DNA from 2 places in the Agrobacterium sp. NPDC058088 genome. Region 1 is predicted to be linked to the other one. Evidence: riboswitches for the same ligand, from Rfam matches in the RefSeq annotation. Region 1 holds a riboswitch; the other holds the start of a gene.
What was found. A riboswitch is a leader RNA that binds a small molecule or an ion and turns the genes downstream of it on or off. The one in region 1 is predicted to bind FMN.
Positions count from the first base shown of each region.

Region 1 (11,351 bases):
GACATTTCGCCGCCGACATGGCCCGCACCCGCTTCGAAAACAGCCTGTACGTCGCGAAGGCGAATCTGGCGCGCAATGCGCTCTAGCTCCTGGGACTGCATGGAATCCTCTTCAAAACATGCGTGTGAATATTTATACAGCTATTTATATAATTGCAGAGATGCCGTTTCTGTCAAGCTCGAATTGTAAATTGTCCTGTTTAGATCCGCGTGAGCGGGCATGGGGATGGTGCAACATCCCAAGCGGCGGATACCCACGCAGCCCTCATTCCTGCGCTTGTCACAGGAACCAGCGAGCCTACGTCCTTGGGCTGTAGGGGGTCTTTTCGCCTCGCAGACGTGCGTCGGCTGGATTCTTGTGACAAGCACAGGAATGAGGGGAGGGGCGACAGGCCTCGCCATTAAGGCCCTATTGACAACCTTCTCGAAACTAGCTTATGCATGTTTCACCGATGATGAATAATTATTCTAATCGGTTTAAAAAAGGCAAGACTGTCACCGGGAGGAGCCATGTCCGCGATTGAACGCAATGAGGGGGTCACGCACACCAGGAGCCCGCTTGCCTGGTTGAGCGGAGCGACCGGACCTCTTTTGGGCCTGCTGCTGCTCTGCGTGTTTCTGACCTTCGCCAGCGAGAATTTCCTGTCGCTGCGCAATGGGCTCAACATTCTCGACCAGATCACCGTTCTCGGCATCATGGCCGTCGGCATGACCTTCGTGATCCTGCTTGGCGGCATCGATCTGTCTGTCGGCTCGGTTCTGGCGCTGTCGATGATGATCGTGGGCTGGACGGCCAATGTGGCGGGCATGCCGATGGGCATGGCCATCGTGCTGGCGCTGATCGCGTCCGCCGCCTGCGGCCTCGTGGTAGGTATTCTGGTTACGGCTTTTCGGGTGCCGGCCTTCATCGCCACGCTGGCCATGATGTCGGTGGCGCGCGGTATCGCCAACATGATCACCGATGGACAGCAGATCGTCGGTTTCCCTGACTGGTTCATGATGCTGGCAATCGACCGCCATTTCGGCGTGCTGACAGCGACCGTGCTTTTGATGCTCGTCGTCGTTCTTGTTTCCTGGCTGTTCCTGCGCTTCCGTTCGGAAGGCCGGACGGTCTTTGCGGTCGGCGGTAACCCGGAAGTGGCGCGCCTTGCCGGCATCAATGTGCCGCTGGTGACGATCTGCGTTTATGTAGCCTGTGCGGTTCTTGCCGGTCTTGCCGGTATCGTTCTTGCGGCACGTCTCGACTCGGTGCAGCCCTCCAGCGGCTTCGGTTACGAGCTGGATACGATTGCGGCCGTCGTCATCGGCGGAACCTCGCTTTCGGGCGGTGCAGGCGGCATCGGCGGAACGCTGATCGGCGTGCTGATCATCGGCGTGCTGCGCAACGGCCTCAACCTGCTCAACGTCTCTCCCTTTCTGCAGCAGGTCATCATCGGTGTCGTCATCGTGCTGGCCGTGGGTGCTGAAACATTGCGTCGCCGCAGAAGCTGAATTTGCTTGCGGATGGCGCTGAGCCGTCCGCGCAATAAACGACCCTCCCGGCAAGGGAGGCGTGAAAAACGGCCGGAGGGGAGGAGGTTCGATCTGCCCGAAGGTCAACAATCAACAAATGGAGGAATAATCATGAAATTTTCACGCATTCTGCTGACATCCGCCGCCCTTCTCGCCCTGTCGCTCGGCCAGGCCAATGCCGCAGAAGTCAAGAAGATCGGCCTTGCCGTCGCCAATTTGCAGGCGAACTTCTTCAACCAGATCAAGCAGGCCGTCGAAGCCGAAGCCAAGACGCGCGGCATTGCCGTCGTGACCGTTGACGCCAAAGGTGACGGCCCGACGCAGGTCAACCAGATCCAGGATCTGCTGACCCAGAATATCGACGCACTGATCTATATTCCGGCTGGCGCCGCTGCCGCCACCGTTCCCGTGAAGCTTGCGAAAGCCGCCGGCGTGCCGGTCATCAACATCGACCGCAATGCCGATGGCGCGCCGGGTGATACCTTCCTCGCCACCGATTCCGTCGCTTCCGCCAAGGCGGTTTGCGATTACATCATCAAGCAGGCTGGCGGCTCGGGCAAGATGGTCATCATCCACGGCCAGAAGGGCACGACGCCGGAAGTCGACCGCACGAAGGGATGCATGGAATCGGTGAAGGCCAATTCCGGCGTGAAGATCGTTGCCGAACAGTGGTCCAACATGTGGAGCCAGGATGAAGGCTTCCAGATCATGCAGAACATGCTGCAGGCCAATCCTGATATCTCCATCGTCTTTGCCCAGGCTGACGGTCTGGCGCTCGGCGCGGCACAGGCGATCAAGGTTGCCAATCCCTCGCAGAAGATCGTCGTTGGCGGCTTCGATGGTGATACGGCGGCCCTTGAGGCGCTGAAGAATGGTGTCTTCGACGTGACCGCGACGCAGCAGACCCAGAAGATGGGTCGCACGGCTGTCGAGATGGCCGTCAAGATCGTCGGCGGCGAGAAAGTTCCGGCCGTGCAGCTTTCCGATGCGACACTGACCACCAAGGAAAACGTCGCGGGCTTTATCGCCAACCATCCCTGATGCATCCGCCCCGCGCGTCCGCTGGGATGCGCGGGGCTCTCACTGGTTTGTTTTTATGCAATTTGGACAAAGGCGTGGCGTATTTCCGCCGCGATCGTGTCCTGGGAGGTCCCGTCATGCGCGAGCCGGTTCTTTCGCTCCGTGGCATCAGCAAACGTTACGGTCCGCTTGAAGTCCTGAAAAACGTCGATCTCGACGTTTATTCCGGTGAAGTGGTGGCCTTGCTGGGTGAAAACGGTGCAGGTAAGTCGACGCTTTCAGGCATCATCGCCGGTTCGCGTGAACCGTCCGAGGGCACGATGACATGGTGCGGTGAACCCTATGCGCCGTCCTCACCGCGTGCGGCGATCGACAAGGGCGTCGTTCTGATTCACCAGGAGCTCAAGCTTCTTCCCGAGCTTTCCATAGCCGAGAATGTGTTTATCGGCCGCTGGCCGATGAAGAACGGCATCGTTGACCGGGCTGAAATGGTGCGCAGAGCCCAACAGCAGCTGGCACGCCTCAACCTTCACATTCCCGCAACCCGCAAGGTGGCGGGTCTCTCGACTGCCAATCAGCAGCTGATTGAAATCGCCAAGGCGCTGGCGCTGGACGCCAAGCTCCTGATCCTCGACGAGCCGACGGCCGCACTTGGCGGCGCAGAAACGCAGGCGCTCTTCGAGCAGGTGCGCAAGCTGCGCGCCGAGGGTGTGGGCATCATCTATATTTCCCACCGCATGGAAGAGATCAAACAGATCACCGACCGCATCGTTGTTTTACGCGATGGCGAGCGTGTGCACGAGTTTGCCGATAGCGCGACGCCGGTGCGCACCATCGTCGAAAGCATGGTCGGCCGCTCGTTGGAGCGCCTGTTCCCGGCGTTGCCGGAGCCGCAGGACAAGGTAGTGCTGGAGGTCAAGGGACTGACCGGCGCGACCAACGCCTTCCGCGACATCAGCTTCGGCGTTCGCGCCGGCGAAATCCTTGGCATTGCCGGTTTGATCGGTGCCGGTCGCACCGAGCTGGTGCGCGCCATTTCCGGCGCCGATCCGACCAGTGCGGGCGAGGTTCTTCTGGATGGCAAGGTGCTGACGCTGAAAGGCCCGGCAGACGCAATCGCCAGGGGTATCGTCATGGTGCCGGAAGACCGCAAACTGCAGGGGCTGGTTGTGGAGCACGAGATCGGTGAAAACCTGATCTATGCCAATCTTGACCGCGTCGGCTCCGGCTGGATCACACCCGGCATCAAGCGGGCCTTCACAAAGGAGGCGATCGCAAAGTTCGGCGTGAAGGGGCGCAGCGAACAGCCGGCCTCTGATCTTTCGGGCGGCAACCAGCAGAAGGTGGTGATTGCCAAATGGCTTGCCCGCAATCCCCGCGTTGTCGTGCTGGACGAGCCGACGCGCGGCATTGATGTCGGCGCGCGGGCTGGCATTTACGATATCATCGTCGGTCTGGCGAAAAGCGGCGTTGCCGTTATCGTCGTCAGTTCCGATCTGGAGGAAGTGCTGGGCGTTTCCAACCGCATCCTCGTGCTCGCGCAGGGAAAACAGGCCGGCATCCTCAACCGCGACGAAGCAAACGATGTCTCGGTCATGGAACTGGCAACCATCTGAAGAAGGAAATAAAGATGTCCACCATCACCCTCAATGCGCCGAAACTGTTCGATCTCTCCGGCCAGGTGGCGCTCGTCACCGGCGCCGGTTCCGGCATCGGCCAGCGGATCGCCATGGGGCTTGCCCAGTCCGGCGCGAATGTCGCGCTGCTCGACCGCCGCACCGATGACGGTCTGGCGCAGACGGCCGACTTCATCGCCAAAGCCGGCCGCAAGTCTGTCCAGATTGCGGCTGACGTCACCAGCAAAGAGGCGTTGACTGAAGCGGTTGCGCGTACTGAGGCCGAGCTTGGCGCGCTTTCAATCGCCGTCAATGCGGCCGGCATCGCCAATGCCAATCCTGCCGAGGAGATGGAGGAAAGCCAGTTCCAGACGATGATGGACATCAATCTGAAGGGCGTTTTCCTGTCCTGCCAGGCGGAAGCCAACGCCATGCTGAAGAACGGGCGCGGCGCAATCGTCAACATCGCTTCCATGTCCGGCGTCATCGTCAATCGCGGGCTGATGCAGTGCCACTACAATGCCTCGAAGGCAGGCGTCATCCACATGTCGAAATCCATGGCGATGGAGTGGGTGGGTCGCGGCATCCGCGTTAACACCATCTCGCCGGGTTATACGGCAACGCCGATGAATACCCGACCGGAAATGGTGCATCAGACCAAGCTGTTCGAAGAGCAGACGCCAATGCAGCGCATGGCAGGCGTGGATGAGATGGTCGGTCCGGCGATCTTCCTGCTGTCAGATGCAGCGAGCTTCGTGACGGGTGTCGATTTGCTGGTGGATGGCGGTTTCTGCTGCTGGTAGGTTTTTTGTTTCTGGCGCTCTGCCTCGGCGTGGTGGGCCGGATGTTCAAGACGGGGTATCGGCTGCGAAACTGACCGCCAGTTTGTTTCGGACCCTGCTCCATCAGATCGACGCCCGGCGCTTGCCGGGCGTTTTCGTATTCGGGACACAGTGCGTGCAGATCAGGCGACCTGCTTCTGCGCCACCTCTTCGACGATCTCACCCTTCAGATAGGAAACCAGATCCTTGATGGTCACGATGAGCAGGCCATGGCGTTCGGCGAAGAGCCTGAGCTGAGGCAGGCGGGCCATGGTGCCGTCATCATTGGCTATTTCGCAGATGGTGCCGCAAGGGTATTTTCCGGCAAGACGGCAGAGATCAACGGCCGCTTCGGTATGGCCGGTGCGGCCGAGAACGCCTTCCAGGTTGGCGCGCAGCGGGAAAATGTGGCCCGGGCGGGCGAAATCATCCGGGCGCGAAACCTCCTATACCAGCGCGCGTACGGTGTTTGCGCGGTCGGTGGCGGAAATGCCCGTCGTGGTGCCTGGGATGTAATCCACGGACACGGTGAAGGCCGTCTTCATGGATTCGGTGTTGCGCGGCACCATCAGCGGAATGTCGAGCGCATCGAGGCGCTCGCCCGGCATGGCGACGCAGATCAGCCCGCGTGCATGGTTCATCATGAAGGCGATCTGCTGTGGCGTGATGCTGTCGGAGGCGGCGATGATATCGCCTTCGTTTTCACGGTCTTCGTCGTCGACGACAATCACCATCTCGCCACGGGAAATGGCGGCGATGGCGTCTTCAATCTTGGCAATGGTCATTTTCTTTCAAGCCTTTCAAGGGTTATGCCGTTTTGCGGCATTTTCGCGCTTCACGAAGCGCCAAATATCCCTTGGGCGAACAATGCAATTCGAGCCCGCTAAACGCGGGTATCCGATGCCTTGTCCTCTTCCATCCGGACTATACCGTCGGCTCCGGCCTCTCACCGGATCTGCTGACCTTCCGGCTTTGGAGACCGGAAGCGCTCGCGGGCTCCGGGAAAATCCCGATACCGCCGGTGGGGAATTGCACCCCGCCCTGAGAACAAGCTCAACATAAATTATCAAATGAGAGGGAATCAAGAGGCAATGACCTCACGCAGGCCTTGCGCATGAAAAGAAAGCGTCGGCAGTATACTGTGCCCTTTTGCGTTTCTGATCTTCTCAAGAGCATTTAAGCACTTTTTTATCCATTCTCCTTAGCATTAAATGGGTGCTTGGGCGACGTTACGCTGCGGGAGAGAGGTTAGAGCATGAAATTGTCCCAAAAAGCGAAATCTATCGGTTTCAGAACGTCGAGTGGGATGGCTTTATTGCTCATATCGGTTCTCCTGGTGGCATTTGTCGGAATTAGAGGTATCGGAAGCCTGGCAGGCGCCGTATCTCAGACAGTGGATACGTCAAAGGTACTTATTGGAGCCAATCAGGCTGAAGGCGCTATTATTCAGTATCTTGTCGGTAAAGAACCGAAGCGCATCGATGAAGCGACCAGCGCCCTCGAGACGGCGCAGACGACGCTCAATTCTCTGGCGCTGTCAAAAGAACAAGGCTCGCAGCTCTCGGATGGCATCTCGATGATGTCGAATGCGGTCAAAGCTCTCGCAATATCCCAGGACGCGGTTCAGAACGCAGGCGTTGCTCTGCGCGATGCGACCGGAAGCTTGGTCTCCTTGGCCGAGCAGGCTGAAAAGAGTGCCCAGGATATCGCCAACCAAGCCGAGACCAATTCGAACAACGCATTGATAACTCTGAATACCATCCGCATCCTCATCCAAAACGCCGGCATTTTCAGCAACGCAATGAATGCTGTCGAACTGGCACTGGTAAAAGCCTCCGCTTTGGGTAACCAGATATCGCCCGATCAGATCGCAGAACCTATGGCTCGTGCCGAGGTCAGCCTGGCTGAAGTTGTTAAGCTTGGTGGAACACCAAACATCCAGCCGATCGTCAGCAGCCTGGCAAGCACCTTCGCGGAGATCCAGACGGCCCTGTCCAAGGACAACGGCGCCGCTTTGTCATCGACGTACGACTTTGCGCTTTTCACTAGAAGTTCTGCTGCTTCTCAGAAGCTTAACGAAGCGCTACGCATATCGGCAGAAACGGAACTGGCTTCCAAAAGCGAGAAGGACAACGCGCGATCCAAAGCGCGTATCGTGTCCGGAACTGCACGCAACTTCGCCAATGTGTTAAAGGATACCCTGGTTCAAGTCGAGCGATATCGCCTCCGACCATCCGATGACGCCGCCGTGACCGTCACTGCAGGCCTGAAAAAGGCGCAAGCTTTGGGCGGCATGCTTGCCAAGACGTCCGGCAATGATATGACCGCCAGCCTTGCCCAGCTGAACGAGACCTTCAACGCCTTGAAGACGAATTTGGCATCGTTTGATCAGCAAGCCTCGCTGGTCGTCTCGACGTCAAAGAGCGTCACCGATGGCATTGTCGAGATTGCGGGCGAAATTGCGTCGAAATCCGAGCTTCAGGGCAATCAGGGTACGTCCTGGATGTGGGGTGCTGGTTTGTTCAGCCTCTTACTGGCTATGGCTATTGCGTTCTTCATGGTCCGGTCCGTTGCACGGCCGATGATGCAAGTCGCGCAGGCAATGGCGCGGCTGGCCAGGGGGGAGTCCGATACACATCTGAAGCTCGCCAAAACCGACAATGAGATCGGGGAGATGATCGGCGCGCTGCAAGTGTTCCAGGAAAATGACCGCGCCCGGATCAATGCCGAAGCCGAGGCTGACCGCGAACGGCTGCAGGCGGAAACTATGCGGCTTGAACGTGAAGCCGAACGTATGAGTGAAGCGCAGGCAATGGAACATGCGTTCCGCCAAATTTCGGGTGGTCTGGATGCACTCTCCAAAGGGGATCTGACAGCGCGCGTCGGAGTGGTCGATTCGAGATATGAGGGGATCAGAGACCATTTCAACAGCGCGGTTTCCACTTTGGAGGAGGCAATCGATGCTGTCATCCTGAGCGTCGGGACGATCCAGTCGGGATTGTTTGAAATATCAAGCGCCTCTAACGATCTTGCACGCCGGACGGAGCAGCAGGCCGCCTCTCTCGAAGAGACGGTTGCCGCTCTTGGTGAGGTGACCAGCGGCATCAACGCCACCGCGGATGGTGCAGGCCATGCCCAGAAGTCTGTGGCGCTTGCCAAGACGAACGCCGAAAGTGGTGGAGCAGTGGTGGAGCGTGCAATCAGTGCGATGGGCGAAATCCAGGGCTCGTCTGCAAAGATCGGCAACATCATCGGTGTGATCGACGAAATCGCGTTCCAGACGAACCTGCTGGCTCTCAATGCAGGGGTTGAAGCTGCTCGTGCCGGGGACGCGGGCAAAGGTTTCGCCGTCGTGGCGCAAGAAGTACGCGAACTTGCCCAAAGATCTGCGGGAGCCGCTCGCGAAATCAAGGGATTGATTTCAACCTCGACAGCCCAGGTCACAACAGGCGTGAAGCTCGTCGGAGAGACGGGGACATCACTTAGGGAAATTTGTGAGCAAGTGGGCGGCATTACCGCCATCGTAGACAAGATTGCGATGGCGGCCAGGGAACAGGCGTTAAGCCTCCGTGAAGTTTCCACGGCGGGCGACGAGATGGATAAGGTTACGCAACAGAATGCCGCCATGGTTGAGGAGACAAGCGCGGCATCGCAAACTCTCGTACATGAGACCCAAAAGCTGGCTCAGATGGTAGGGCAGTTCGCAACCCGCCGCTCGACGAATACGGGACTGCGGGCCGCTGCGGCGTAACGCAAAAATTTGGCGATCACCTTTGTCCAGTCTCACCATACGACTGCCCCAAGAAGAACGGTGGTATTTCATGGCCGGCAAGTGAACGTGTGATCCGCTGCCGGAAACAGCGGCAGATTTCGGTAAGATGGTGTGGCCGCGTCACGGCTAGCCCGTCCGGGAGTATAGCCGTCGGCTACGAAACAGCGGTCGCTAAAACTGACTGCTCGCAGGTTCATGTCCCTCGAAGAGCGATGGCAGCTATACAGGCTCCAAACGTCAGTCCGCTTTTGATCGCGGGATGTGTCGCTGGGCTGGACATGGTCGAGCGTATGACTTGGGGCTTCTGAGAAGGAAGGACTCGCGTAGTTGCGAAGGAAAGTGTGATCCGACGCTGTAACATGCGTATCCTCATCTCTTTAGATCGCTCACCGCATTGGCCGCAATTCTTCCGGCCGAACACCGAAATGATCAAGAATGATCTGGACGTTGCGGCGATGCGATTTGAAATAGACGTCGAAAAGATCGCCCAATAACGGCACGCTGCCGACGATTGAATCCATCGCCACGTTGCCAATCATCTTTGCGAGTTTATCCTGCGGAAGACCGAGCCGGCGGGCCTCATTGACAATGTAGAGCCCGACGAGCGCGCCAGCTCCATCACCGACGACTGGAACGAGCCCAAGTACGGAATCGGCCCCGAAGCGGAGGCGCGTGCCGGGAATGCCAACTGCCGTATCCATCAGGCGTGATATGCGGGATAGGCGGCGCATTTTTAAAAGACGCTGTTCTACGTCAAATGTGCTGCCAGAGGTATTTGTACCAAAACCGCCTGCATTCCAAGTTCGTGCTGCCACAGTAATCTCCGACACCGGGAAACGTTGTGAGAAAGAGATGGTGGAGTGGCGCTGAATTTCAAGCCGAAGCCATGGGTCTTTGAATGATTTCGAAATGCCGAACAGGGACGGTCACTCTCAGAGTTCAAGGATATTCGCTCTCAGGAGGGTGAGGCTGCCAATACAATCGCCGGATCGAGAAACTCAAAGGGAGTTTATTGTTGAACGGGCCGCTCGCTGGGGGATTTCGAGCGACACGCCAAGAACTCGACGGGTGCTTTTGTCGCGCAGCCTCCCCCAAACTTCCTCCAACGTCTTGCGCCGCTGCTGAAACCGCGCCTGTTACACAGTCGCCCCAATTGTCTCAAGTTCGGCGATGGCATCTGCCGGTAGGATTAAACTGCCCGCCGCCAGGTTTTCCGCTAGATGCACTATTGATGACGTGCCCGGAATGAGCAGAATGTTCTGCGCGCGGTGCAGAAGCCAAGCGAGCGCCACTTGCATCGGCGTTGCTCCAAGACGTTCGGCGACCACGTTCAGCGTCAAGGATTGCAGTGGGGAAAACCCGCCTAGCGGGAAGAAGGGTACATATGCGGTGCCCTGCTTTGCAAGGTCGTCGATCAGTGCGTCATCTGCCCGGTGCGCCAGATTATACATGTTCTGCACGCAAACAATCTCGGTTATCTTGCGACCTTCGGTGATCTGCGTCGCAGTGACATTGGACAGGCCGATATGGCGAATGAGGCCTTGCTGTTGCAGCTCGGCCAAAACCGTCACCTGTTCTTCAATCGAGCCTTCCGCGGGGCCATGCACGTCAAGCATCGAGCGGAAGTTGACAATGTCGATGACGTCGAGGCCGAGATTACGCAGATTGTCATGAACGGCAGCCGTCAGTTCTGCTTTCGACATGGCCGGGATCCATTCTGCATTCGGACCGCGGCGGGCAGAAACTTTGGTAACGATCGTCAGGTCCTTGGAATAGGGATGAAGCGCTTCGCGGATAATCTCGTTCGTCACATGCGGCCCGTAGAAATCGCTGGTGTCGATATGATCGACGCCGGCCTCCACGGCAGCACGCAGAACCGCAACAGCGGCCGTTCTGTGCTTCGGTGGGCCGAAGACGCCGGGACCGGCCAACTGCATTGCGCCGTAGCCCAGCCGCTTTACTGTTTGGCTGCCCATCTTGAACGTGCCAGCCTTGGAAATGTCGATTTTCTTGGTGTCGGTCATGGCCCTTCCTTTCGCCCTTTCATAAATAGCGTTGGTAGAGTGGAAATAGCGCCTCGCATGGTCTCGGATAAGGCGATAGGCTCTGGACGGGTTGTACGCTGTGACGGACAATAAAGCGGACTACCGTCGAGCAAAGCCGGAGGATTGATGGCTGTCGAACTGGGTGATCTGAAAGCCTTCATTGTAGTGGCGCGGTCTGGCGGTTTTCGCGCTGCCGCGCGCTCGGGCGGTGGCAGTGCTTCTGGCCTCAGTGATGCGGTAAGGCGGCTTGAGACGCAGCTCGGGATCAGGCTTCTCAACCGGACCACGCGTTCCGTTTCGCTAACCGAAGCAGGTCAGGGCCTGCTTGAGCGACTTGCACCGGCAATTTCGGAGATGGAGGCGGCGCTCGACGTCGTGAACGGTTTTCGCGAGCGCCCGGCGGGTGTCCTGAAGCTCAATGTGCCGGTGAGTGCTGCTCGGTTGGTGCTGCCGTCGATTGTACCTGATTTCCTTGCAGCCTATCCCGAGATCCGCCTCGAATTTGTCGTCGAAGACAGTTTCGTCGATATTCTCGCCTCTGGATGCGATGCCGGTATCCGCTATGA
Region 1 covers NZ_JBHVSU010000006.1:174,871-186,221, reverse strand. The annotation lists gene ACFVTJ_RS17655 (transketolase) at 1-101, opposite strand, end outside; gene ACFVTJ_RS17650 (ABC transporter permease) at 510-1,490, shown strand; gene ACFVTJ_RS17645 (sugar ABC transporter substrate-binding protein) at 1,623-2,552, shown strand; gene ACFVTJ_RS17640 (sugar ABC transporter ATP-binding protein) at 2,669-4,147, shown strand; gene ACFVTJ_RS17635 (SDR family oxidoreductase) at 4,162-4,950, shown strand; partial or broken gene ribB (3,4-dihydroxy-2-butanone-4-phosphate synthase) at 5,112-5,753, opposite strand; FMN riboswitch at 5,872-6,021, opposite strand; gene ACFVTJ_RS17625 (methyl-accepting chemotaxis protein) at 6,224-8,719, shown strand; gene ACFVTJ_RS17620 (DUF4112 domain-containing protein) at 9,127-9,555, opposite strand; gene ACFVTJ_RS17615 (aldo/keto reductase family oxidoreductase) at 9,877-10,764, opposite strand; gene ACFVTJ_RS17610 (LysR substrate-binding domain-containing protein) at 10,912-11,351, shown strand, end outside.

Region 2 (11,351 bases), on a different contig from region 1:
GGCATCGCCATCCTCCCGGCAAAACGTGTGTTGCAGAGCCTGCCGGCCGTGGAAGACACCCACGCCATCCAGCCACGCCGCCGGTCCTTCGCTTAGGGTGTTTCAAGGAAAAGTGGCCCGGTTTTCCGTCCGGAAATGCCTTGAGGCTAACGACCTCAGAAGAACAGCGTCGTCACCAGCGAATAGAGCACGAAAAATCCGTTCGCCAGCAACAGGCAGAAGACGGCAAAGGAGCCGAGATCCTTGGCATGCCGTCCAACCGATGAGATTTCCGGCGAAATGCGGTCCACCAGCTCTTCGATCGCCGTATTCAGCGCCTCAACCGAAAACAGGAGCAGCATCAGCACCGTGAAGACGAGAAGATGCGCAAAGGGTGCTCCGACCACCAGAAGCAGGGCGAGCCCCACGCCGAAGGCGAGAACTTCATGGCGGAACGCCGCTTCCTGCCACAGACGGCCAAGCCCCTGCACGGAATAACGGGCGGCGGCGAAAAGATGCCGCCAGCCTTTTTCCTTGCGAAAGGCGGGTTCCGGTTGCGGGTTTTGCGGCGTCGCGTCCATCTTAGGCCTCAATGATCGGTACGCGGGCTGATGCGGGTGTCCACACCCGCCGCCTCGAACGTCGCCATGCCGGAATGGCAGGCGGCAGCGGCCTTGACGATGCCGGCGGCAAGTGCTGCCCCCGTACCTTCACCGAGCCGCATGCCAAGCGCGAGAAGCGGCGTCTTGCCAAGCTTTTCGACGGCGGCGAGGTGACCCGGCTCACCCGAGACATGGCCGATCAGGCAATGGTCAAGCGCCGAAGAATTGGCAGCCTTCAGAAGCGCGGCAGCGGCCGTCGCCACGTAACCGTCGATCAGCACGGGAATGCGCTGCACGCGGGCAGCAAGAATGGCGCCGGCAATCGCCGCGATCTCGCGCCCACCGAGGCGGCGCATGATTTCCAGAGGATCCGACAGGTGGTCCTTGTGGAATTCCACCGCAGCCTTCACGGCGGCGATCTTGCGGGCCATGACCTCGCCTTCCGAACCGGTGCCGGGGCCGGTCCATTCTTCTGCCGTGCCGCCATAAAGCGCCAGATTGATCGCAGCCGCAATCGTAGTGTTGCCAATGCCCATTTCGCCGACGCAGAGAAGATCGGTCCCACCGGCAATCGCTTCCATGCCGAAGGCCATGGTGGCGGCACAGTCGCGCTCCGAAAGCGCCGGCTCGCAGGTGATGTCGCCGGTCGGGTAATCCAGAGCCAGATCGAAAATCTTCAGGCCGAGATCATTGGCAACGCAGATCTGGTTGATCGCCGCACCGCCTGCCGCGAAATTTTCCACCATCTGCTGGGTCACAGAGGTCGGATAGGGCGTGACGCCGTGCCGGGTCACGCCATGATTGCCGGCAAAGATCGCCACCAGTGGACGGGTGACGGCGGGCGAACGGCCGGACCATGCGGCCAGCCACATGGCGATTTCCTCCAGACGACCCAGCGAGCCGGCAGGCTTGGTCAGTTGCGCATTGCGCTCCTTGGCCGCCACAAGCGCGTGCGTGTCCGGGCCGGGAAGCTCGCGCAACAGCGCGCGGAAATCGTCGAAGGGCAATCCGCTCATGCTCATGATGTCTGTCTCTCTCGTCACCGGGTTGGCTTTCGCATGGGCTCATGCGTCCGGAACTTGTGTTTTCCGGCAAATCGGTCTTTGTTGCGCCTCTCATAATCGCGGATGCGCCGCGGAACAACCGGAAATGCAGCGACTGCAGCGGAGAGAGCATGAAGGCCGGGGATTTTATAACAGATGTCATGCATTCCGTTGCCTTTCTCAGCCGCCTGCCGGTTCCTTCGCGGTTTTTCGACAATGATGACGGCGTGTCGATGCGGCGCACCGCCCGCGCCTTTCCAGCCGCCGGCCTGCTGATCGCCCTGCCCGCCGCTTTCCTGGTGGTGATTTTCGCAGGTTTCGACGCATCGCCTGAGCTCACCGGCTGGCTTGCCATCGGCCTGACGGCGCTCATCACAGGTGCATTGCATGAGGACGGGCTGGCCGACACGGCTGACGGTTTCGGCAGCGGCAAGGACAAGGCCCGCACCCTTGAGATCATGAAGGACAGCCGCATTGGCAGCTATGGCACCATCGCGATGGTTCTGTCCTTCGCGCTACGCGCTACCGCACTCGCATCGCTGGTCGAGACCCTGCCGGGAAAAACCGCCGCCGCCTGCCTGATTGCCGCACTCGTCCTCAGCCGCGCCCTGATGGTGTGGCACTGGCAGGCCCTGCCCCGCGCCAAGACCTCCGGCATCGCCGCCGACGCCGGCCAGCCCGGCGAAAGTGAACGAAACATCGCGATGGTGGCGGGTTTGCTGCTCTTCCTGCTTTTCACGCTGCACGCCCTGCCGCTTGTTGCCATTGCATTCGTGCTGGCCGCTGCCGTCCTTGCGGCTGTGCTGTTCGGCCGGCTTTGCGAAAGCAAGATTGGCGGCCATACCGGCGACACTATCGGCGCCTGCCAGCAGATCACGGAGATCGTTACCCTCGTCGCCCTTGCCCTTGCGGCGTGACGGCCTGATATAGAACGCCATGGAAACACCCTGCATCCATATCTGCCGCCTGGACGCGACCAACAGCCTCTGCATCGGTTGTGGCCGCACGCTGGATGAAATCGGCGGCTGGGCGGGCTTTGGCGACGAGAAACGCCGCACGATCATGCGGGCGCTGCCGCAGAGACTGGAAAATTTGAGCAAGACCGCCGAGGAGACACATACCGCATGAACAGGCTGACCATCGTTCTCCTTCTGCTGGCCGTCGGCCTTGGCCTGCTGCTCATCAATCACGACGGCGGCCGGACGCTCGGTATCGACAATGATCAATTCGCCCAGGTCCTCTATCTTCTGCCCATCGCCGGCCTCCTGTCGGCCGGCATTCTGGCGGGAAGGCGCGGCAGCCTCGGTACCGTAATCCGCCAACTCGCCGCCTGGCTGGTCATCATCCTTGGTCTCGCCTCGCTCTATCTCTATCGCTACGACCTGCAATCCTTCGGCGACCGATTGCTGAGCGGCCTCATGCCCGGCCGCGCCGTGGTGGTGACGACATCGGGTGGCGAACAGGAAATCGTGCTGCATAAATCAATGAGCGGCCATTTCGAGGCGAATGTCACCGTCGAAGGCAAGACGATCCATATGCTGGTCGATACCGGCGCAAGCTCGGTGGTGCTCGCCAATGCCGACGCAGACGCAATCGGCATTGATACGAGAGGCCTGCGTTATACCGTGCCTGTGATGACTGCGAACGGCCGCACGGCAGCAGCACCCGTCACCCTGTCCGAAATCGGCATCGGCCCGATCACCCGACGCAACATTCCCGCCCTCGTTGCCCAGGATGGGCAACTGGGCCAGAGCCTGCTCGGCATGAGCTACCTCTCCACGCTCGGTTCGCTGCAGATGCAGACCGACGAATTGCGGCTGCGCGACCGATAGGGCCAGCCCTCCCGGACTGCACTCCCCCCGCCACACGGCGCCGGAAAGAAATACCCCGTTTCGACGATAATGGGGGTATGAATTTCGCGTAAGTAGAATCCGGCAAAGCATTGCCTCTTGATTCCCTCTCATTTGATAATTTATGTTGAGCTTGTTCTCAGGGCGGGGTGCAATTCCCCACCGGCGGTATCGGGATATTCCCGGAGCCCGCGAGCGCTTCCGGTCTCCAAAGCCGGAAGGTCAGCAGATCCGGTGAGAGGCCGGAGCCGACGGTATAGTCCGGATGGAAGAGGACAAGGCATCGGATACCCGCGTGTAGCGGGCTCGAAATGCATTGTTCGCCCAAGGGATATTTGGCGCTTCGTGAAGCGCGAAAATGCCGCAAAACGGCATAACCCTTGAAAGGCTTGAAAGAAAATGACCATTGCCAAGATTGAAGACGCCATCGCCGCCATTTCCCGTGGCGAGATGGTGATTGTCGTCGACGACGAAGACCGCGAAAACGAAGGCGATATCATCGCCGCCTCCGACAGCATGACGCCACAGCAGATCGCCTTCATGATGAACCATGCACGCGGGCTGATCTGCGTCGCCATGCCGGGCGAGCGCCTCGATGCGCTCGACATTCCGCTGATGGTGCCGCGCAACACCGAATCCATGAAGACGGCCTTCACCGTGTCCGTGGATTACATCCCAGGTACCACGACGGGCATTTCCGCCACCGACCGCGCAAACACCGTACGCGCGCTGGTATCGGAGGTTTCGCGCCCGGATGATTTCGCCCGCCCGGGCCACATTTTCCCGCTGCGCGCCAACCCGGAAGGCGTTCTCGGCCGCACCGGCCATACCGAAGCGGCCGTTGATCTCTGCCGTCTTGCCGGAAAATACCCTTGCGGCACCATCTGCGAAATAGCCAATGATGACGGCACCATGGCCCGCCTGCCTCAGCTCAGGCTCTTCGCCGAACGCCATGGCCTGCTCATCGTAACCATCAAGGATCTGGTTTCCTATCTGAAGGGTGAGATCGTCGAAGAGGTGGCGCAGAAGCAGGTCGCCTGATCTGCACGCACTGTGTCCCGAATACGAAAACGCCCGGCAAGCGCCGGGCGTCGATCTGATGGAACAGGGTCCGAAACAAACTGGCTGTCAGTTGCGCAGCCGATACCCCGTCTTGAACATCCAGCCGACAACGCCGAGACAGACCGCCAGAAACAGCGTGATCATCGCCAGACTGATGATGGGATTGACGTCGGCGATCTCGTAGAAGCTCCAGCGAAAACCGCTGATAAGATAAAGCACCGGGTTGAAGTGGCTGACCGTCTGCCAGAAGGGCGGCAGCATGTCGATGGAATAGAAGCTGCCGCCAAGGAAGGTCAGCGGTGGCACGACCAACATGGGAATGAGGTTCAGCTGCTCGAAATTCGACGCCCAAATACCGATGATGAAGCCGAACAGGCTGAAACTGACAGCCGTCAGCACGAAAAACAGGATCATCATGAAAGGGTGCGCAATGGTGATATCCACGAAGAACGATGCGGTTATCAGGATGATCGTGCCGATCATCAACCCCTTGGTCGCCGCCGCGCCAACGTAACCAGCGACGATTTCCGTCATCGACACGGGCGCGGACAATATCTCATAAACCGTGCCGGTAAATTTGGGAAAATAGATGCCGAAGGAGCCGTTGCTGATACATTGCGTCAGAAGCGTCAGCATGATGAGGCCGGGCGTTATGAACGCGCCATAGGAAACTCCACCAACCTCCTGAATCCGCGAACCGATCGCCGTTCCGAACACGATGAAATAAAGCGAGGTGGAAATGACAGGCGAAATGACGCTCTGCAACAGGGTGCGGCGGGTGCGCGCCATCTCAAACAGGTAGATGGACTTCATGGCTTCGAAATTCATTTCTGGCCTCCCACCAGCGAAACGAAGATATCCTCAAGCGAGCTCTGCCGCGTGGAAATATCCTTGAAATGGATGTCGGCGGCGAAAAGAGCGCTGAGAACATCGGCAATGCGGCCCTGCTCGCCATTATCCTCGATTTCATAGGTGATGGTGCATCCGTCCTCGGACAGCGTCAGTCCAAAGGGCGCAAGGCTTTCCGGCAACGTCTCCACAGGCTGGGAAAGCGCGAGGAAAAGCTGCTTGCGGCCGAGTTTCTTCATCAGCGCCGTCTTTTCCTCCACCAGCAGCAATTCGCCGCCATTGATGACACCCACCCGGTCGGCGATTTCTTCCGCCTCCTCGATGTAATGGGTGGTGAGGATGATGGTGACGCCTCTGGAGCGTAGATCGGCGACGACGTTCCACATGTCGCGGCGCAACGCCACATCCACGCCAGCGGTCGGCTCGTCAAGGAAGAGCACCTTCGGCTCATGCGCAAGCGCCTTGGCGATCAGCACGCGGCGCTTCATGCCGCCGGACAGTTCCCGCAGCATATTGTCCTTCTTGTCCCACAGCGAGAGGGACTTCAGAATGCTTTCGATCAGTCCCGGGTTCTTCTTCTGCCCGTGCAGGCCGCGAGAGAAACTGACCGTATTCCACACGGTCTCGAACATATCCGTTGTCAGTTCCTGGGGCACCAGGCCGATGAGCGCACGGGTCTGTCGGAAGTCCTTCACCACATTATAGCCGCCGACAAGCACCGAGCCTTCACCCGGATTGACGAGACCGCAAACGATGGAGATCAGCGTCGTCTTGCCGGCGCCGTTCGGGCCAAGAAGTGCAAGGATTTCACCCTGCCTGATATCGAGGCTGACACCCTTGAGCGCCTGAAAGCCATTTGCGTAGGATTTTGTCAAATTCCGTATCGAAACAATGGCATTCATGACGAACTCTTTTGAAAATCGAGTGAGATGAACGCCATATAGGCCGCAGAGGTTGCAAAAGCCAGCCCGGCAGGCTGAACACTGCGTTCGACGCAGACGGAAAATCAGCCGTAAACGCTGTAGAAAAACTGCGCGGCGACAAAGACCAGAAATACGCCGAAGGCCCGCTCCAGCTGCTTTTTGCTGAGCGCATGGGCAAGCCGCGCGCCATAGGGCGCGACGAGAAGCGTGATGGGGATGAGCAGCACCACGGCGATCCAGTTAATGAAACCGGTCGAAAACGGCGGCAGGCCCGCATCGCCCCAGCCGGCCCAGATATAGCCGAGAAGCCCCGGCAGCGAGATCAGCACACCGACGCCGGAAGAGGTGGCGACGGCCTGATGGATCGTTCGTCCGTAAAGCGTCATGAAGGTATTGTTCATCACCCCACCACCGACGCCCATCAGGCCGGACAAAAGACCAATACCCGTGCCGACCAGAAACCGGGCCGGGTTTTTCGGCAGATCGGAGCCGAGGTGCCAGCTCGCCCGGTTGACGATCATGCGGAAGGCGAGCGCGAGCGCGATGAAGGCGAAGATCAGCCGCAATGCGACGCTGGAAGCATATGCCGCCACGACGGATGCGAGGATGGTGCCGAGCGGCACGGCGACGATCCAGCCCTTCAACAGATCGATATCGACCGCGCCCTTCTGGCGATGCGTCAGGAACGAACGGATGGAGGTCGGCACGATGATGGCGAGCGAGGTGCCAAGCGACAGATGCATGCGCACCGCCTCCGGCACATCCAGAAGCCCGAAGACGTGGTAGAAGACCGGCACCAGCACCGCACCGCCGCCAATGCCAAACAGCCCCGCCAAAAGTCCGGCCACCACACCGGCGGCCGCAAGGGCGACGACGAAGACCATTATCTCTGAAACAGGGGGCATGAAAGCGGGCTCCCGGGGGCCGTTGTCACAAACATGTGACGCTCATAGCGTATCAGAAAAGCGCGGCAAGCCATGTTGGCCGCAGGTCAGTACGGCGCGATGTCTTTTGCCGCATATCCGCGCCGGATGGACCACTCCATGGGATCGTTTTCCCATTGCATGCCCTTGCAAAGACGCCGACATCCCCCCGATAAGGCCGTCTTCTTCACCGGCCTTCGGGCCGGTCTTTTTTTGTGGGAATGAGACGGGCGATTATCGAGCTAGCGGCAGCGAAACATCCTCGACCTTCGTCATTCCGTCCATATCCAAAAATCCGGCGCCTATGTTATCGGCGGCAGCCCGATGACAAGCCGCACTCCGTATTCGACGTCATCCTCGGCCTTGTGCCGAGGATCTGCCAACGTATCGCCGATAGCGGCGTTGCAGATGCTCGGGACAGGCCCGAGCATGACGGAGCAGACGCTTTCAAACTTAGCCGCCAACCTCCACCGGCGCGACTTAATCACAATGCCTGTAACCCGACTTGCGGGTGCGCAGGTCGAAGTGAAAATGATTCCAATGGTTGGGATCGCTGCCCGGCCCGAGAACGGTCGAGAAGTATTTGCAGCTGTCGGACCTCACCGCCTTCAGCAGCGCCTTTTCGCGGAAAGCGAAGAAGCTCTTGCTGCGCACGTCGATCTCCTTGCCGTTCTTCAGCGTGATGGTGCCGATATCGATGGCATTGCCACGCGCATGTTCGGACCAGGGATTGCTGGAACGCGAATTCATCTTGCGGCAGGAATAACCACCCATCGGCGTGATGCGGCCGACGCCCGAGAGGTAACGGAAGCGCGAGGATGGTACGAGTTCGAACTTCACCCATTTGGCAAAAGCAAGCGTGACCTGGCAATTGAGCTTCACGGCCGGGCGGATGGCGACGCCGCTGGCAAGTCCGCTGAGTTCGATCGGATAATCGATGCCGCAGGTCGGGCCGTCGGCAATACGGGCGACGTCGCGGAAGGCGACGCCGAGGCGGCGCAATTCGCTGCGGCAGGCGACTTCGGAAGACGGCATGACGCCAGGCGGCATCGACCGGTTGCTTTGCATCCCACCGCCCGCCATCGGATCGTTTGGCATGAGCATGGCGACCTCCTCGACCGGCTGGCGGCGGGAGGAGGAGCCGAGTGGCGGCGGAGGAATGAGCCGCGACTGGCTGGCGGCCGGTTGCCGCCGTGGGGGCGAAACGGCAACCGGATTGTCGGTGCCGATGCCGTCCACCACCGGCTGCGCCGACGCGCCTTCGGCAATATCGGCATCCTGCTCTTCGGCAAGCCCGCGTACCGGCTCCACGCCCAGCATGGAATCCATGTTCACGCCGCCTTCGCCTTCAGCGATCTGGTTGCTGGCCATCTGCTGCCCGGGCATGGGCTGGCTCTGCATGGTCTGCGCCGGCGCGGTCGCATGACCGCTGGCCGCCATGCGCGCCTGATGCTGGGATTCGAGTGTCGAATAACCCTGCGCGCCCTGCGGCGATTGCAGAAGTGGATCCTGCGAGGCGTAATGCTCCGGCATCGGCTGCGAAACGGCGGAGGAATAATCAGCGCCCTGCCCGGCGCTCCCGGCCTGATTGACCGCGCCCGCCGGCGCACTGTAGCCCTGCTGCCGCGACGCGCGAATGGCGCTGACGCGCGTGGTGCCGTCCACGTCGGCCGGAGGCACGAGACCCTCCGCCGAACACGACACCATGACCGTGGAAATCATCAGCAACGTCACAAGACGACGCGGAAGGGAAACATACGCCATACGAGAACCCAGTACCTTCAGCGGCCGCAATCGCGGCAATACAGGGTAAATTTAAAGAAATGAGGTAAATGAAACCTTATTGGTTGCGGGAAATAACGAATGGTCCTGTTTCGTACCGCTTCAAACAGAAAGGGCGCCGCCAAAGCCGCGCCCTCCCCGCTATCTCAAATGGACGTCAAGCCGCCCGCGACACCGCGTGCCCGGAGGCCTGACCCAGTTCGAAACGCGAAAGCAGTGCCCGCAGCTGCTGGCTCTCCTGGGCCAGTGTCTGGCTGGCCGCCGTCGTTTCTTCCACCATGGCGGCATTCTGCTGGGTCATCTGGTCCATGTGGTTGACGGAGGTATTGATCTCCTGCAGGCCCGTCGCCTGCTCCCGCGCCGCCGTCGCGATGGAATTGACATGGCCTTCAACGCGGTTGACCAGCGCCACGATCTCGTCCAGCGCATCGCCTGTGGAACGCACCAGCGCGACACCACCGCCCACCTCTTCGGCTGAGCGATTGATGAGCGCCTTGATCTCCTTGGCGGCGTTGGCGGAGCGTTGCGCGAGTTCACGTACCTCCTGCGCCACCACGGCAAAACCACGCCCCGCCTCGCCCGCTCGCGCTGCCTCGACACCGGCATTCAGTGCCAGCAGATTGGTCTGGAAAGCGATCTCGTCGATGACAGAGATGATCTGCCCGATGCGTTTCGAGGAATCCTCAATGCGCCCCATGGCATCGACGGCATTACGGACGATCTCACCCGAACGGCCGGCGCTTGTTTTCGTGTCCTGCACCATCTGCCGGGCTTCATTGGCCCGTTCCGAGGCGGTGCGCACCGTTGCGGTGATCTCGTCAAGAGCCGCCGCCGTTTCCTCCAGCGCCGCCGCCTGCTGTTCGGTGCGGCGGGAGAGATTGCCGGTGGCACCGCTGATGTCGGAGGCGCTGTCATTGACGACATGCCCGGTTCTGGCAATCGCCTCGATCGCGCCATGCAGCGCGCCGACGGCACGATTGAAATCCACACGCAGCTTTTCGTAATCCGCGCCGATATCGGCAAGTTCGACCGTCAGGTCGCCATTGGCAAGCGCCTCGAGCGCATGGCCAAGCCGCTCCATGGCATGGGCCTGGCGTTCGGAGGCGGAGCGCAGAACCATCTCGTTGCCATGTCGCGCCTCCTCCAGCGCCCGCTGCTGGTCTGCCTCGCGGGCCTGTAACGCGCTGCGCTCATTGACGCTGTCACGTAGCACCAGAAGCGTCTGGGCAATCGCACCGATTTCATTGCGGCGGTCGGCAAACTGGATTTCGGCCGTGCCGTCACCATCGGCGATACGCTTCATGCTCTGGCGGATGAGATCGATCGGCCGCGTCACACTGCGCACCACAAAGGCCGCGACACCAATGACCAGAAGGCCCACCACGACACAAAGGCCGCCATTAAAATAGGCGTCGCGCCAGAATACCGCCTCGAGATCATCGACATAAACACCGGTGCCGACAATCCAGCCCCAGGGAGCGAAGCCCGCTACATGGGAAAATTTCTCGACCGGCTCGGGTGCACCGGGCTTCGGCCAGTAATAATCGACAAAACCCTGACCGCCCGCCTTCACCGTCTTCACGAATTCGACGAACAGCGCCTTGCCGTTCGGATCCTTGTTGGCGGTGAGGTCCGTGCCGTTCATTTCAGGCTTGATCGGATGCATCACCATGGTCGGATGCATGTCGTTGATCCAGAAATAGCCGCTGCCATTGCCGTAGCGCATGGCCGCAATCGTCGTCTTCGCCTGCTGTTGCGCCGCCTCCCGCGTCAGGCTTCCGCCCTGCTCCAGCTGGTAATATTGCTTGAGAATGGCGACGGCTGTCTCATTCATCGCCGCAAGCCCGGCCTTGCGCTCGCGCTCCATCTCGCGATAGCTTTCAAACAGGCTGAATGTGAGCGCCGCGGCCAGTATTGCCAGAAACAATGCGACAAGCGCATAAAGGCGCATAGATATTGTTACGTTTTTCATGTTCCCCCCAACATCGCCGAATGCACTTCGACCAGCCGATCTTAGAGGGAATAAATTTATTATTGCTAAATACGATTATTATACGATCGTCTTATTCAGAAGCTCGACGGGAATATAATTCCGCATTGTAAATTGCGACAACAGGCGTGAAATTTCAGGGCCGTCGTCGGCATTTAAAGACAGCGTTAACCCTGCCGCCCCTATCCTCTTTGACCGAAATGACTCTACAGGGAGGCGCTCGATGGCCCGGCCGAATTTCCGCTATACGCATTATGACCTGAAGGAACTGCGGGCTGGCACCACCCTTGAAATATCGCTGTCGGCCGTCAACAATGTCCGGCTGATGACGGGCGCAAATTTCCAGCG
Region 2 covers NZ_JBHVSU010000001.1:646,473-657,823, reverse strand. The annotation lists gene pdhS2 (two-component system sensor histidine kinase PdhS2) at 1-96, shown strand, start outside; gene ACFVTJ_RS03240 (diacylglycerol kinase) at 156-560, opposite strand; gene cobT (nicotinate-nucleotide--dimethylbenzimidazole phosphoribosyltransferase) at 569-1,603, opposite strand; gene ACFVTJ_RS03230 (adenosylcobinamide-GDP ribazoletransferase) at 1,756-2,541, shown strand; gene ACFVTJ_RS03225 (DUF1289 domain-containing protein) at 2,561-2,752, shown strand; gene ACFVTJ_RS03220 (TIGR02281 family clan AA aspartic protease) at 2,749-3,456, shown strand; FMN riboswitch at 3,606-3,755, shown strand; gene ribB (3,4-dihydroxy-2-butanone-4-phosphate synthase) at 3,874-4,515, shown strand; gene ACFVTJ_RS03210 (ABC transporter permease) at 4,603-5,364, opposite strand; gene ACFVTJ_RS03205 (ABC transporter ATP-binding protein) at 5,361-6,287, opposite strand; gene ACFVTJ_RS03200 (sulfite exporter TauE/SafE family protein) at 6,392-7,213, opposite strand; gene ACFVTJ_RS03195 (extensin family protein) at 7,712-8,995, opposite strand; gene ACFVTJ_RS03190 (methyl-accepting chemotaxis protein) at 9,171-10,985, opposite strand; gene ACFVTJ_RS03185 (DUF1883 domain-containing protein) at 11,227-11,351, shown strand, end outside.
Region 2: it holds a riboswitch for FMN, as region 1 does, so the genes downstream of both, ribB (3,4-dihydroxy-2-butanone-4-phosphate synthase) here and ribB (3,4-dihydroxy-2-butanone-4-phosphate synthase) in region 1, are expected to answer to the same signal.